Stappia indica: one gene and its partners. The protein of the gene in region 1 interacts with the protein of each later gene in a pairwise test. Links are inferred from orthologs where the notes say so. Each region holds a gene or a part of one and is shown in the gene's direction. Other genes may lie near its edges.

Region 1 (6,166 bases):
TCCGACGGGTTCGTCACCGGCTACTTCGAGCCCGAATACGACGGTTCGCGCCGGCCGGGCGACGGCTACGACACGCCGCTTCTGGCCCGCCCGCCGGAGCTTGTGCCCCTTGCCGGCCGGCCGGCGCCGGACGGATTGCCCAAGGATGCGCCATTTGCCTTTTCGAGCGCCAATGGCGGCCTTGTCGCGCCGCCGGACCGGGGGGCGATCATGGATGGGGCGCTCGCCGGCCGGGGCCTCGAGCTCGTCTGGATGGCCGATCCGGTCGACGCGTTCTACGTCCATGTGCAGGGCTCTGCCCGCATTCGCCTGCGCGAAGGCGGCAGCCTGCGCGTCGGCTATGCCGGCAAGACCGGCCATCCCTACAGCGCCATCGGCCGGGTGATGATCGAGCGCGGCCTTGCCGAGCCAGGCACCGTCACCATGCAGGTGCTGCGCAAGTGGCTGGCGGAAAACCCGCATGAGATCGACGGCGTCCTGCGCCGCAACCGGTCCTACATCTTCTTTCGCGAGGTGACCGAGGCAGGCGAGCACGAAGGTCCGGTCGGGGCCGCCGGACTGCCGCTGCTGCCCGGCCGCAGCCTTGCGGTCGATGCCGCGCACCACGCCTATGGCGCGCTGGTTTTCGTCTCCGCCGATCTCCCCTTGGGGCCGGACGGCGAGCAGGAGAAGTTTCATCGCCTGATGATCGCCGAGGACACGGGGTCGGCCATTATCGGCCCGGCGCGCGGCGACATCTTCTTCGGCTCGGGCGAGGAAGCTGGCGAAAAGGCCGGCCGCATTCAGCACCGGGCGGACATGGTGCTGCTGGTGCCGCGCAGGCCGGAGGCCAGGCCGTGAGCCGGCGTCGTGGCCGCCAGCCCTCGCCCGAGGAGCGCCGCCTGTGGGAGCAGGTGACGGCGGATGTGGATCCGCTGGCTCCGCGCGGGCGTGCCCGTGCCGAGGCGCCGACGCCGGAACCGGAAGAGGCGCCGGCCCCGGTGCCCGCCGCTGCCCGGCCGGCCGGTCCTGCGGCCTCCGGCGCGTCTGCGCTGCGTTCGCCCGCCCAGCCGTCTCCCCCGCCCCTGTCGCCGCTCGAGCCGCGCCAGCGCCGCCGCGTCGCGCGCGGCACCCGCGCCATCGACATGCGCATCGACCTGCATGGGTTGACCCAGGCGGAGGCGCATGTGCGGTTGCGCGGGTTCCTGTCCCATGCCCAGTCGAGCGGTGCCGGCCTGGTGCTGGTGATCACCGGCAAGGGCGCAACCGGCGGCAGCCCGGTGGCCGGCGAGCGCGGCATCCTGCGCCGCGTCGTGCCGCAATGGCTGTCCTTCCCCGAGTTTCGCCCGTTGGTGGTGGGCTTCGAGGAGGCCCACGCCGCACATGGCGGCGGCGGCGCGCTCTATGTCAGGATCCGCAAGAGCGGAAAGTGGGGGGGACGATGACGCCGTTCGGCGCCAAGCTGCGCGAGCTGCGCAAGAAGCGCGGCATCACCCTGTCGGAAATGGCCGGGGCGCTCGGCGTTTCCGCAGCCTATCTGTCGGCGCTGGAGCACGGCAAGCGCGGCCGCCCCACCTGGTACACGGTGCAGCGGATCATCGCCTTCTTCAACGTCATCTGGGACGAGGCGGAGGAGTTGCAGCGCCTCGCCGAAATCTCGGACCCGAAGGTCTCCATCGACACGGCCGGCCTCCAGCCGGAGGCGACGGAACTGGCCAATCTGCTGGCGGCGAAGATTTCCGGCCTGTCGCGCGACAGTCTGGCCCATCTGTTGCATCAGTTGCGCGTCGCGGCGGCGCGGGACCGGATCTAGGGTCCCGGCCTCAAGGGGTACGGCACGGACTTTCGTTCTCTTGCTGCGCCTCTTGAGCGGCGCGGGCGGCAAGCGTAGGGTCCCGCAATTGCTGCCGCCGGCAAAGCCTTGAGCAGGCATGGTGCCTGCGCGACGCTGCGGCAAGAAGGACTGCGCTGCAAGTGATGACGTCGAAGACCCCCGCCCGTAGCGCCGATCCCTTCGCCGGGCTGATCGATGCCGACGCCCTGCGTCACCGGCTGACGGCGCTGACCGCGGCGACCGACGGCGACGGCTCGGATCTTGCCGTGCGCGGCCACGTTCTCAACGAGCTGAAGACGGCGATGCGCGATGCGCGCACCCGCGTCGAGGAGCTGCTCTTTGCCGATGGCGGCGGCACGCTCTGTGCCCAGCGGCTGAGCCATGTCCAGGACGAGATCCTGCGGGTGATCTTCGATTTCGCCATCCATCACGTCTACCGGGTCAAGAACCCGTCTGCGGCCGAGCGCATGTCCATCGTCGCGGTCGGCGGCTATGGCCGCGGCACGCTGGCGCCGGGCTCGGATGTCGACCTGCTGTTCCTGCTGCCCTACAAGCAGACGCCCTGGGGCGAGCAGATCGTCGAATACATCCTCTACATGCTGTGGGATCTCGGCCTGAAGGTCGGCCACGCGACCCGCAGCATCGACGAATGCCTGCGCCTTGCCCGCACCGACATGACGATCCGCACCGCGCTGCTGGAGGCGCGCCACGTGTGGGGCGAGGAGCCGCTGACCGACGAGTTGATCGAGCGGTTCGACAAGAATGTCGTCGCCGGCACCGGCCCGGAATTCATCGCCGCCAAGCTGGCCGAGCGCGACGCCCGCCACACCCGTCAGGGCACCTCGCGCTATCTGGTCGAGCCGAACGTGAAGGAAGGCAAGGGCGGTCTGCGCGATCTCAACACGCTGTTCTGGATCTCCAAATACTTCTACCGCGTGCGCTCCGGCTCGGGACTGGTGAAGGCCGGCGTCTTCACCCGCTCCGACTTCCAGCGCTTCAAGAAGGGCGAGGATTTCCTCTGGGCGGTGCGCTGCCACCTGCATTTCCTCACCGGCCGGGCCGAGGAGCGCCTGTCCTTCGACGTCCAGCGCGAGATCGCCGTCCGCCTCGGCTACACCCAGCATCCGGGCATGAAGGACGTCGAGCGCTTCATGAAGCACTACTTCCTGGTCGCCAAGGATGTCGGCGACCTGACCCGGATCTTCTGCGCCGCACTGGAGGAGCAGCACGCCAAGGCGCCGCAGCCGCTGTCGAAGCTGATCGACCGCATCGCCTCGCGCGCCCGCCGCCAGGTCCAGACCGGCTCGCCGGATTTCGCGATCGACAAGGGGCGCCTCAACGTGGTCTCGGACACGGTGTTCGAGAAGGACCCGGTCAACCTGATTCGTCTCTTCGCCATTGCCGACCGTCACGCGGTCATGCTGCATCCGGAAATGCTGAAACTGGTGCGCCGGTCGCTGAAGCTGATCACCGCACAGGTGCGCGAGGACCCGGAGGCGAACCGCCTGTTCCTGCAGGTGCTGACCTCGCGCAACGATCCCGAGACCGTGTTGCGCAAGATGAACGAGACCGGCGTGCTCGGCCGCTTCGTGCCCGACTTCGGCAAGGTCGTGGCGATGATGCAGTTCTCCATGTACCACCACTACACGGTGGACGAGCATCTGATCCGCTCCATCGGCGTGCTGGGCGAAATCGAGCGCGGCGAGGCCGGCGAGGACCATCCGCTCTCCACCGACATCATCAAGACGATCCAGAACCGCAAGGTGCTGTTCGTCGCCATGTTCCTTCACGACATCGCCAAGGGCCGGCCGGAGGACCATTCCATTGCGGGTGCGCGCATCGCCCGCCGCCTGTGCCCGCGCCTCGGCCTGACGCCGCCGGAGACGGAAACCGTCGCCTGGCTGGTCGAGCATCACCTGGACATGAGCACGATCGCCCAGTCGCGGGACCTTGCCGACCGGAAGACCATCGAGGATTTCGCCCGCGAGGTGCAGAGCGTCGAGCGGCTGAAGCTGCTGCTGATCCTCACCGTTGCCGACATCCGTGCCGTCGGGCCGAATGTCTTCAACGGCTGGAAGGGCCAGCTGCTGCGCACGCTCTACTACGAATGCGAGCCGGTGCTGACCGGCGGTCACAGCCTGTTGCCGCACGACATGCGGGTCGAGGCGGCCAAGCGCGAACTGGCCGAGATGCTGAGCGCCTGGAACAGGGACGAGCTTGCCGCCTATCTGGAGCGCCACTATCCGGCCTACTGGCTGCGCGTGCCGCTTGAGCGCAAGATCGCCGACGCCGAGATGATCCGTGCCGCCGACCGGGCCAGAACCGGCTTTTCCTCGCGTGTCGTCACCCATGCCTTCGAGGGGGTGACCGAGATCACCGTGCTGGCGGCCGACCATCCGCGGCTGCTGTCGACCATTGCCGGGGCCTGTTTCGTCGCCGGGGCCAACATCGTCGATGCGCAGATCGACACGACGACGGACGGTTTCGCGCTCGATACGATCTACATTTCCCGCGAGCTGCCGGGCGACGACGACGAGATCCGCCGCGGCGAGCGCGTCTGCCGGCTGATCGAGAAGGCGCTGCGCGGCGAGGAGCGGCTGCCGGACAGCGTCGCCCGCAAGGCGGCCTCGCGCAGCCGCGTGAAGGCCTTCCGCGTTGAGACGGAGGTGCTGGTCAACAATTCCTGGTCGAACCGCTACACGGTGCTGGAAATCTCCTGCCTCGACCGGCCCGGTCTGCTCTACGATCTCACGCGCGCGATCTCCGGCCTCAATCTCAACATCAATTCCGCTCATATCGCGACTTTCGGCGAGCGGGCCGTCGATGTTTTCTATGTCACCGACCTCACCGGCCAGAAGATCGGCAATATCGGCCGGCAGAATGCGATCCGCGAACGCCTGCGCGAAGCGGTCGAGGGGGAGGCGGCGGAAGAGCCGGCCCGCCGCCGGCCGCGCCGCGCCGGGGTGGCCTGACGAAACGCCTGCCCACCTGTGATCGTCGATGCGATTTCCTGCCACTCCTGAACGGAACCTCCGCCCATGGCCGGCTCTATGAGTCTCTTGCGCAACTTCGCCACCGTCGGCGGCGCCACCATGGCGAGCCGCGTCCTCGGCTTCGTGCGCGACGTGATGATCGCCGCCTTTGCCGGGGCAGGTCCGGTGGCGGACGCCTTCTTCGTCGCCTTCCGCCTGCCCAACCTGTTCCGCCGGCTGTTCGCGGAAGGCGCGTTCAACTCCGCTTTCGTGCCGCTGTTCGCAAGGGCGCTGGAAGAGGAGGGCGATGCGGGCGCGCGCCGCTTTGCCGGCGAGATCATGGCGGCGCTGCTGTGGACGCTGCTGGCGCTCACCGCCATTGCCTTCGTCGCCATGCAGGGCCTCGTCTTCCTGCTTGCCCCGGGCTTTACCGAGGATCCGTCGAAGTTCGACCTGGCGGTGCTGCTGTCGCGCATCACCTTCCCGTATCTGCTGTGCATGTCGCTGGTCGCCTTCCTGTCCGGCATCCTCAACACCTATCGGCGTTTCGCGGCCGCCGCCTTCGCGCCCGTCGTCCTCAACCTGGTGATGATCTCGGTGCTTGCCGGCATCTGGTATGCGGGGCTGGAGCCGGGCACGACCCTCGGCGTTGTGCTGGCCAGCGGTGTTGCGGTGGCCGGTTTCGCCCAGCTGGCGCTGCTGGTCGTCGCCGTGCGCCACATGGGCTTTTCGGTGCCGTTCCGCCGCCCGCGACTGACCGCCGGCGTCCGGCGGCTGTGCAAGCTCGGCGTTCCGGGCGTGCTCGCCGGGGGCATCACCCAGATCAACATCGTCGTCGGCACGGTGATCGCCTCGGCCCAGGCCGGTGCGGTTTCCTATCTCTACTATGCCGACCGCATCTACCAGCTGCCGCTTGGCGTCGTCGGCATCGCCATCGGCGTGGTGCTCCTGCCGGACCTGTCGCGCTCGCTGCGCGCCGGCGAAGACGGGCAGGCCAACGGCACGCTGAACCGGGCGATGGAATTCGCCCTCGCCCTGACCCTGCCGGCGACCATCGCGCTGATCGCGGTGCCCGAGCCCATCGTCTCGGTGCTCTACCAGCGCGGCGAATTCGGCGCGGAGGCGGCGAGCGCCACGACCACGGCCCTGATCGCCTTCGCCCTCGGCCTGCCGGCCTTCGTGCTCAACAAGGTGTTCTCGCCCGGCTTCTTCGCCCGCGAGGACACGGTGACGCCGATGTGGTTCGCGGGCATCGGCATGGCGGTCAACGTGATCGGCGCGCTGGCCCTGGCGCCGGTGCTCGGCCATGTCGGCATCGCGCTCGCCACATCGCTGGCCGGCTGGGTGAATGCCGGCCTGCTCGGCGCAGCCCTGTGGCGGC
Region 2 (4,253 bases), 2.2 Mb from region 1 along the record:
ATCGCCCAAGGCCTGAGGTGGTGCGGGCGGAGGGACTTGAACCCCCACGGCTTGCGCCACCAGAACCTAAATCTGGCGTGTCTACCAGTTCCACCACGCCCGCGACGTGCCTTAAAGCGCCCGAAGTCAAGGCGCGGCCTCTATAGCACCCCGCCCGGCAGGGTCAAAGAAAAAACGGGCCTCCTGCTCAGGCTGTACAGCGCAATCTGGGATGCGCGCCCAGCCCCGCTCACGCCGTCCCGGAAAAGAACTCCGCCAGCGCCTGGCGCAGAGCCGGCTCAAGATCCTCCGCCGTCAGCGCCGGCCCTGCCAGCACGCCCGCGCGCCCGTGCAGCCACACGCCCGCACAGGCCGCATGGAAGCCGTCCAGCCCCTGCGCCAGCAGGCCGGCGACGATGCCCGACAGCACGTCGCCGGAGCCGGCCGTGGCAAGCCAGGCCGGCGCATTGTCGTTGATCGCCGCGCGCCCGTCCGGCGCTGCGACGACCGTATCCGCCCCCTTCAGAACCACGACAGCCCCGCTGGCCCTTGCTCCGGCTCGCGCCCGGGCAAGCCGCGAGCCCTCGCCGGCACTCTCCCCAAAGAGACGCGCGAACTCCCCGTCATGCGGCGTCAGCACGACATCGCCGGCCCTTGCTCCCGAACGACCCGAGATGGCACCGGCCAGTTCATCGGCCTGTCCGGAAAAGGATGTGATCACGTCGGCATCGAGCAGCACCGCCCGCTCGCCGGAAAGACAGGTCAGCGCAAGCGCCCGCGTCTCGTCCCCGACACCGGCACCCGGCCCCAGCGCAATCGCATTGAGGCGTCGGTCGGCCAACATCTCGGCAAGCCCCTCGCTCCCGCGGAAGGAGCGCACCATCACCGCCGTCAGATGGCTGGCATTGACCAGTGCGGCGGAAGGCGGCGTCGCCACGGTCACGAGCCCGGCTCCGGCCCTGAGCGCAGCACCGGCGGCCAGCCGCGCCGCGCCGGTGGACAGGGCCGGTCCCGACACCACCACCGCATGCCCACGCGCATATTTGTGCCCGTCGAGCCGCGGCGGGTGCAGCCCCGCCCCCCACAGCGCCGGATCGTTGCGCCAGGTCTTCCCCTGCTCGCCGCCGTGCACCTCGCCCAGGACAGAAGCCGGAATACCGATATCGGCGAGCTCCACCCGGCCGGCAAGCAGACGCCCCGGCAACAGCAGGTGGCCCGGTTTCAGGCGGAAGAATGTCACCGTCCGGCTGGCGCGGATTGCCGGCCCCATCGCCTCGCCGCTCGCCCCGTTCACGCCGGAGGGCAGGTCGACGGCCAGCACCGGCAGGCCAGATGCGTTCACCCGCTCGATGGCCTCGCCCGCAATACCCTCGATGGGGCGCGCGAGCCCTGCCCCGAACAGCGCGTCGATCACCACCGACGCCTGACCCGGCACACGGCCCAGTGTGTCCCGCGAAAGGATGCCGGCAGTCAGGCCAGCCGCCTGCATCTCGGAAAAGGCGAGCGCCGCATCACCCGACAACCGGTCGGGATCGCCGAGCAGCAGCAGCTCGACGCGGTAGCCGCGCTGGCGCAGCACCCTCGCGGCAACGAATCCGTCGCCGCCGTTGTTGCCGGGACCGGCCAGCACCAGGACCTGGCCGGAGTGGCCAGCCATGCGGCTGCAGGCATCGGCGACCGCCACCCCTGCGCGCCGCATCAGGTCGATTCCGGGCACCCCGCCGGCGATGGCGAGCGCATCCGCCCGCCCCATCTCGGTCGGCGTCAGGAGTTCGATCAAGCACCACCTCCGGCGATCACAACCGCCTGCGGCTCGGACAGCTCGATCAGGTTGCCGTCGGGATCGCGTATATAAACGGAGCGCAGCGGCGACTGGGCACCGGTGCGCGAAACGGGCCCCTCTTCGATCGTCACGCCCGTCTCCCTGAGCCGCGCAATCGCGGCCTCGAGCGAGGACACGAGAAAGCAGAGGTCGCCCGACCCGGCCGTCGGCTTGCGCGCGGCCGGAGAAAACTCGGCTCCCGCCTTGTGCAGGTTGATCTTCTGCGCGCCGAAATGCAGCGCCCGCCGGCCGCCGCCGAACACCACCTCCTCCATGCCCAGCACGCCGCAATAGAAGCCGACGGTCTCGTCGATATCCGCAACCGTCAGGACCAGGTGGTCGAGCGCCTCGATCCGCATCCGTATCTCCCTGTCGTTCCCAGTCTCGAAATGCGCGGCACGCTCCCGCACGGAACCGCCCGCCCGGGATCGAGTTTCGCCGATTGCCGCAGGCACGCAAGCCGGTTTCGGACGCTCAGGTGCCCGGGACTGCCTGCAGATTGGGCGAAAACGTCAGGATCTAGGCACCGTCGGGCGACCCCCTCACCCCATCAAGGTGGATTTCGCGCCCCCAGATTCGCCTATTTATTGTTCAAGCCGCACAGTATTTAATCACCTCTTCGACGCCGGACCCCGGACAGCCCGGAAAACCCTGCTGGAATTGCCCGATTTGCAGGCTCTTTTTTCGGCAAGCAAACTTGGCATGGGGCATGCTAGTCAGGGGATGGCACAGGCCCGGAACGGCCGGCATTTCGAAACCGAATGACGCGAAGTGGCGGAGGCGATGAAAAAAATCGAGGCAATTATCAAGCCGTTCAAGCTCGATGAGGTCAAGGAGGCTCTCCAGGAGGTTGGCCTTCAGGGCATCACCGTGACCGAGGCCAAGGGCTTCGGCCGCCAGAAGGGCCATACCGAGCTCTATCGCGGCGCCGAATACGTGGTCGACTTCCTTCCCAAGGTGAAGGTCGAGATCGTGCTGACCGACGACCTCGTCGACAAGGCGGTCGAGGCGATCCGCAATGCCGCCCAGACCGGGCGCATCGGCGACGGCAAGATCTTCGTCTCCACCATCGAGGAGGCCGTTCGCATCCGGACCGGCGAGACCGGCACCGACGCGATCTGAGGCTCTGGCCGGATTTCCGGCCGAAATTTCCGGGCAGCCCGGCAGGTCCCGAAGCGGACTGTCCAGGGAGGCCCATGAGCAAGAACCCTAACGGGACCTACCCCAAGGAAAACAGGGAAAATCTTAAATGACGAGCGCCAGCGACATTCTCAAGCAGATCAAGGACAAGGACATCAAGTTCGTCGACCTGCGGTTCTCCGATCCGCGCGGCAAGCTGCAGCACGTGACCATGGACGCAGGTCTGGTCGATGAGGACATGTTCGCTGAAGGCGTCGCCTTCGACGGCTCCTCCATCGCCGGCTGGAAGGCGATCAACGAGTCCGACATGACGCTCGTGCTCGACCCGGACACCGTCCATGTCGATCCGTTCTTCGCCCAGTCGACCATCTCGATCATCTGCGACATCATCGACCCGGTCTCCGGCGAGGCTTACAACCGCGACCCGCGCACGACGGCCAAGAAGGCCGAAGCCTATGTCAGCTCGCTCGGCATCGGCGACACCGTGTATGTCGGCCCGGAAGCCGAGTTCTTCATCTTCGACGACGTGCGTTTCTCGGCCGACCCGTACAACACGGGCTTCAGGATCGACAGCATGGAGCTGCCGTCGAACATGGGCTCCGAGTACGAGACGGGCAACCTCGGCCACCGTCCGCGCACCAAGGGCGGCTACTTCCCGGTTCCCCCGATCGACAGCTGCCAGGACATCCGTTCCGAGATGCTGACGGTCCTGACCGAGATGGGCGTCACCGTCGAGAAGCACCACCACGAGGTGGCGGCTGCCCAGCATGAGCTCGGCATCAAGTTCGACACGCTGACCCGCAATGCCGACAAGATGCAGATCTACAAGTACGTCGTGCACCAGGTCGCCCACGCCTACGGCAAGACCGCGACCTTCATGCCGAAGCCGGTCTTCGGCGACAACGGCACCGGCATGCACGTGCACCAGTCGATCTGGAAGGACGGCAAGCCCGTCTTCGCCGGCAACCAGTATGCGGACCTGTCGGAGAGCTGCCTGTACTACATCGGCGGCATCCTGAAGCACGCCAAGGCCCTGAACGCCTTCACCAACCCGTCGACCAACTCCTACAAGCGTCTGGTCCCGGGCTACGAGGCTCCGGTGCTGCTGGCCTACTCGTCGCGCAACCGCTCGGCCTCCTGCCGCATTCCCTTCACCTCTTCCCCGAAGGCGAAGCGCGTCGAGGTCCGCTTCCCGGATCCGGCAGCCAACCCGTATCTCGCTTTCGCGTCGATGCTGATGGCCGGCCTGGACGGCATCAAGAACAAGATCCACCCGGGCGACGCGATGGACAAGAACCTCTACGACCTGCCG
Region 3 (4,280 bases), 120 kb from region 1 along the record:
CCGAGAGTTCCCGGAGGAGCAACCACGATGAGCTTGGAGAAGTGGCCCTTGTGCGCCTCCTTGTAGAGCGTGTCGGCGATGCGGCTGGCGAAGCGGTGCTTCTCGATCATGTGCCAGTCGGTGGGCTCCATGGCGCTGCGATGCGGGCCGGGGCCGTCACTGCGCCGTCCGGGCGCGTCCGTTCCCTGATCCGCGGTTGACGGATTGTCCTGCTCCAGGACCCTGAGGACCTCGAGATTGGGGTAATCCGCGTCGCCCTGGTTGCGGAAGAACAGTGCCTTCTCGCCATCTCCGACCAGAACCCAACTGTCGTGCTCGATGCGCAGACCGCTCATCGCAGGCCTCCTTTCGTGACGTGTCGGTCCGTTCATTCGGTGGCCGGCCGTTTGCCGACCCTGAACGGGATCCCCGCCCCAGGAGACACGTAGGTACGCGGACCCGCGGTTTGAATGGGTGCGACGTCAGGGGCGTTCAGAAAGTTCGGCGACAAGGGCGACGCACCCCTCGTCCAGCATGCGAAACACGTGGTCGAACCCTTCCGGCCCGCCGTAATAGGGATCGGGCACGTCGCGGCCGAGAAAGCGCCGGACTTCGGCCCGCGATCCGGCAGGCGCGCGGGCGCGAAGCTCGGCGAGATTGGCCGCATCCATGGCCAGGATGATGTCGAAGGTCTTGAAGTCGGCTGTCGTCACCTGGCGCGCGCGCTGGCCCGTCAGGTCGATGCCGTTGCGGGCGGCGACCGCGATGGAGCGCGGATCCGGCGTCTTGCCTGTGTGCCAGGCAGCCGTGCCGGCACTGTCGACCGAGACGGCGTGCTCGAGACCGGCGGCCCGGATGCGGTGGCGGAGAATACCCTCGGCCAGCGGTGAGCGGCAGATGTTGCCAAGGCAGACGAACAGGATCGCGGTCACTCATCCTCCTTGCCGGTCGGAGGTCTCTCCGGCGGTCGTTTTGATCGGGCGGTTGTCATGCATCGCCAGGCGTGGTCCCTTTGCAGAAGCGCGTGAATGCGTGCCTCGCCACACTTGCAGGAGATTGCCATGACCGAAAAGCTGTCGCCGGAGGCCCGGGCCGATGCTCTTGCCGGGTTGCCGGACTGGCGCGAGGTGGATGGGCGCGATGCGATCACCCGGACCTTTGCGTTCAAGGATTTCAACGAGGCCTTCGGCTTCATGACGCGGGTCGCCTTGGTCGCCGAGAAGCTGAACCACCATCCCGAATGGTCCAATGTGTACCGGACGGTGGAAGTCGTCCTGTCGACCCATGATGCCGGCGGCCTCACCGATCTCGACATCCGGCTTGCACGGAAGATGGATGCGTTTGCGCAGGGGTGACCGGCGCACGCTTCAGGCGCGTTCCAGCAGGAAGACGTGGACCTCGTCGCCGTCTGTCTCGCGCGAGATCAGCTTGTGTCCGGCCTCCTGGCAGAAATGCGGGATGTCGATGACGGACATCGGATCGGTGGACAGCACGCGCACTCGTGCACCTGCCGTCAGCCCGGCGATGGCCTTGCGGGTCTTGAGGACCGGCAGCGGGCATTTCAGCCCCTTGAGATCCAGTTCCAGATCAACCTTGTCCAATGTGCGCTCCCCGCCGATATGAGGGACAGGCCGGCTCGGCGCCGGCGCGACCCCAGCTTTTCGCCCGTCCCAGGCCTGTGGCCGGGTGGGCGGATTTTCAAACAGACAGGAGAATATGCCCGTGACCAGCAGCGGCAAGCCCGAGGCGATCGACATTCTGGATTTCTGGTGGACGGCGGGGCCCGCAAGGTGGTTCGCCCGCGACGATGGCTTCGACGCGAAGATCCGGGAGAATTTTGCTCCGCTTGTCGAGCAGGCCCGGGACGGGGCACTGGACGGCTGGGCCGAGACACCGCATGGCGCGCTCGCCCTGCTTCTTCTGCTCGACCAGTTTCCGCGCAACCTGTTTCGCGGCGATGCGTTGGCCTTTGCTTCGGACGCCAGGGCACGGCGCATTGCGGGAACCGTGCTTGCCCAGGGCTTCGACCGTGCATTCCCGAAGGCGGCGCGCCCCTTCTTCTACCTGCCTTTCGAGCACTCCGAGGATATGGCGGACCAGGAACGCAGCGTCGACCTGTTCCGCCGTCTCGGCGACGAGCAGTCCTATCTCTACGCCCTGATCCATCTGGACGTGATCCGGCGGTTCGGCCGCTTCCCCCATCGCAATGCGGCACTGGGACGTGAGAGCACGCCCGCGGAAGCGGCCTTTCTGGAGGACGGCGGGTTCAGCGCCTGAGCCGCCTGCCTAAAACTTGTGCACATAATTTAGCCACATTCGCTCGTCGGGTGTGGCTATTTTTTGTGCAGACAGGCCAGCCCCGAAAGGCCCTGCCTGCCTCATCGGGGGCAGCATCTCAGGCGATATCCATCCATTTGTATTTGTTCACTTTTCCAGCTCTTTCGAGAGTGGGTTTCGGTGTGTTTTTGCGCCGCAACACGAGTTGGCACGCTCCTTGATACTTGAGAACCGCGTTAATCGGATCGCCCGGTTGTCAGGCCCTGCCGGCAACCTCCGGTCCGCCAAATCCAGCCGAAACGCGCCTGCCGCAACGGGCCGGGGAAGCGAAGCAGGGAAAGGAACGGAAGCGAGCATGAAAATCGTGATGGCCATCATCAAGCCGTTCAAGCTCGACGAGGTGCGCGACGCCCTCACGAGCATCGGCGTTCAGGGACTGACGGTAACCGAGGTCAAGGGCTACGGGCGGCAGAAGGGGCACACCGAAATCTATCGCGGCACCGAGTATGCCGTGAGCTTCCTGCCCAAGTTGAAGATCGAGGTCGCGGTCACCTCGGAGCTTGCCGACAAGGTGGTGGAGGCGATCGCCAGCGCCGCCAAGACCGGCCAGATCGGCGACGGCAAGATCTTCGTCTACGCGCTCGACCAGGTTCAGCGCATCCGCACCGGCGAAACCGACGCCACCGCGCTTTGATCCATTCGAGCAGGGGAATTCCAATGAAAGCAACTCTCAAACTTGCCGGAACGGCCTCGCTTGCGCTTCTCGCGGCGGCTGGTGCGGCTCTCGCGCAGGATACGGCGGCGGCTCCCGAGGCGCCCCAGTATGCGCTGGCCTCGGAGACGGCCTACATCTTCAACACGCTGCTGTTCCTTCTCGGCGGCTTCCTGGTCATGTGGATGGCGGCCGGTTTCGCCATGCTCGAGGCCGGCATGGTGCGGGCCAAGAACGTCTCCATGCAGTGCCTGAAGAACATCACGCTGTACTCGATCGCCGGTCTGATGTTCTGGATCACCGGCTATAACCTCATGTATACCGGCGTCGACGGCGGCTACATCGGCTCCTTCGGTCCGTATGCCTTCGATGCGGTCGGCGGCAACGCCCTCGACACGGGCTATTCGACCGCTTCCGACTGGTTCTTCCAGATGGTGTTCTGCGCCACCACGGCCTCGATCGTCTCCGGCACGCTGGCCGAGCGCATCAAGCTGTGGCCCTTCCTTGCCTTCACCGTCGTCCTGACCGGCTTCATCTATCCGGTCGCCGGCTCGTGGGAGTGGGGTGCGGGCTGGCTCGACGGCATGGGCTTCTCGGACTTCGCCGGTTCCACGCTCGTCCACTCGGTCGGCGGCTGGGCGGCGCTCGCCGGTGCCCTCGTGCTCGGTGCGCGTACCGGCAAGTACACGGCCAATGGCGTGCACCCGATGCCCGGCTCGTCCATGCCGCTGGCAACCCTCGGCACGTTCATCCTGTGGCTCGGCTGGTTCGGCTTCAACGGCGCCTCGCAGCTTGCCATGGGCACGATCGGCGATGTGACGGACATCTCGCGCATCTTCGCCAACACCAACATGGCGGCTGCCGCCGGCGTGGTCGTGGCCGTGATCCTGACGCAGGTTCTGTACAAGAAGGTCGACGTGACGATGGCCCTGAACGGCGCCCTTGCCGGTCTGGTCTCGATCACCGCGGAGCCGCTTGCTCCGTCCGTCTGGCAGGCCGTGTTCATCGGCGCCGTCGGCGGCGTGATCGTCGTCTTCACCGTGCCGCTGCTCGACAAGCTGAAGATCGACGACGTCGTTGGTGCCATCCCGGTCCACCTTGTGGCCGGCATCTGGGGCACGCTGATCGTGCCGCTGTCCAACAGCGATGCGTCCTACTCGGTCCAGATCATCGGCATCGTCGCCTATGGCGTCTTCACCTTCGTGATCAGCCTGGTCGTCTGGATGATCCTGAAGTCGACGATCGGCATCCGCGCGTCGGCCGAGGAAGAGGCCCTTGGTCTCGACAAGGCCGAGGTCGGCATTGAGGCCTA

Evidence for each region.
Region 2: the proteins of GH266_RS13530 (region 1) and GH266_RS02935 interact in binary tests that used the Escherichia coli proteins (3 or more experiments, as listed by UniProt). The link is inferred for Stappia indica from one-to-one orthologs.
Region 3: the proteins of GH266_RS13530 (region 1) and GH266_RS12950 interact in binary tests that used the Escherichia coli proteins (3 or more experiments, as listed by UniProt). The link is inferred for Stappia indica from one-to-one orthologs.

The regions. Positions count from the first base shown.
Region 1 is NZ_CP046908.1:2,869,360-2,875,525, forward strand. What follows is about bases 1,592-4,985. They hold GH266_RS13530 ([protein-PII] uridylyltransferase), read left to right. Parts: upstream 1,592-1,956; coding sequence 1,957-4,785; downstream 4,786-4,985. Other genes in these bases: GH266_RS13525 (helix-turn-helix domain-containing protein), read left to right, coding at 1,592-1,792; murJ (murein biosynthesis integral membrane protein MurJ), read left to right, coding at 4,864-4,985. Also shown: mltA (murein transglycosylase A), read left to right, coding at 1-840; GH266_RS13520 (Smr/MutS family protein), read left to right, coding at 837-1,424; more of GH266_RS13525, read left to right, coding at 1,421-1,591; more of murJ, read left to right, coding at 4,986-6,166.
Region 2 is NZ_CP046908.1:635,260-639,512, forward strand. What follows is about bases 1,387-4,253. They hold GH266_RS02935 (P-II family nitrogen regulator), read left to right. Parts: upstream 1,387-2,584; coding sequence 2,585-2,923; downstream 2,924-4,253. Other genes in these bases: GH266_RS02925 (NAD(P)H-hydrate dehydratase), read right to left, coding at 1,387-1,756; GH266_RS02930 (VOC family protein), read right to left, coding at 1,756-2,160; glnA (type I glutamate--ammonia ligase), read left to right, coding at 3,051-4,253. In the rest of the region: more of GH266_RS02925, read right to left, coding at 230-1,386. UniProt on the Escherichia coli protein: P-II indirectly controls the transcription of the glutamine synthetase gene (glnA). P-II prevents NR-II-catalyzed conversion of NR-I to NR-I-phosphate, the transcriptional activator of GlnA. When P-II is uridylylated to P-II-UMP, these events are reversed.
Region 3 is NZ_CP046908.1:2,747,732-2,752,011, reverse strand. The notes cover bases 1,387-4,280. They hold GH266_RS12950 (P-II family nitrogen regulator), read left to right. Parts: upstream 1,387-2,611; coding sequence 2,612-2,950; downstream 2,951-4,280. Other genes in these bases: GH266_RS12945 (ammonium transporter), read left to right, coding at 2,974-4,280; GH266_RS12955 (DUF924 family protein), read left to right, coding at 1,696-2,256; GH266_RS23505 (sulfurtransferase TusA family protein), read right to left, coding at 1,387-1,580. Outside these bases: GH266_RS12975 (baeRF12 domain-containing protein), read right to left, coding at 1-335; GH266_RS12970 (low molecular weight protein-tyrosine-phosphatase), read right to left, coding at 462-911; GH266_RS12965 (4a-hydroxytetrahydrobiopterin dehydratase), read left to right, coding at 1,041-1,334; more of GH266_RS23505, read right to left, coding at 1,347-1,386. UniProt on the Escherichia coli protein: Involved in the regulation of nitrogen metabolism. Regulates the activity of its targets by protein-protein interaction in response to the nitrogen status of the cell.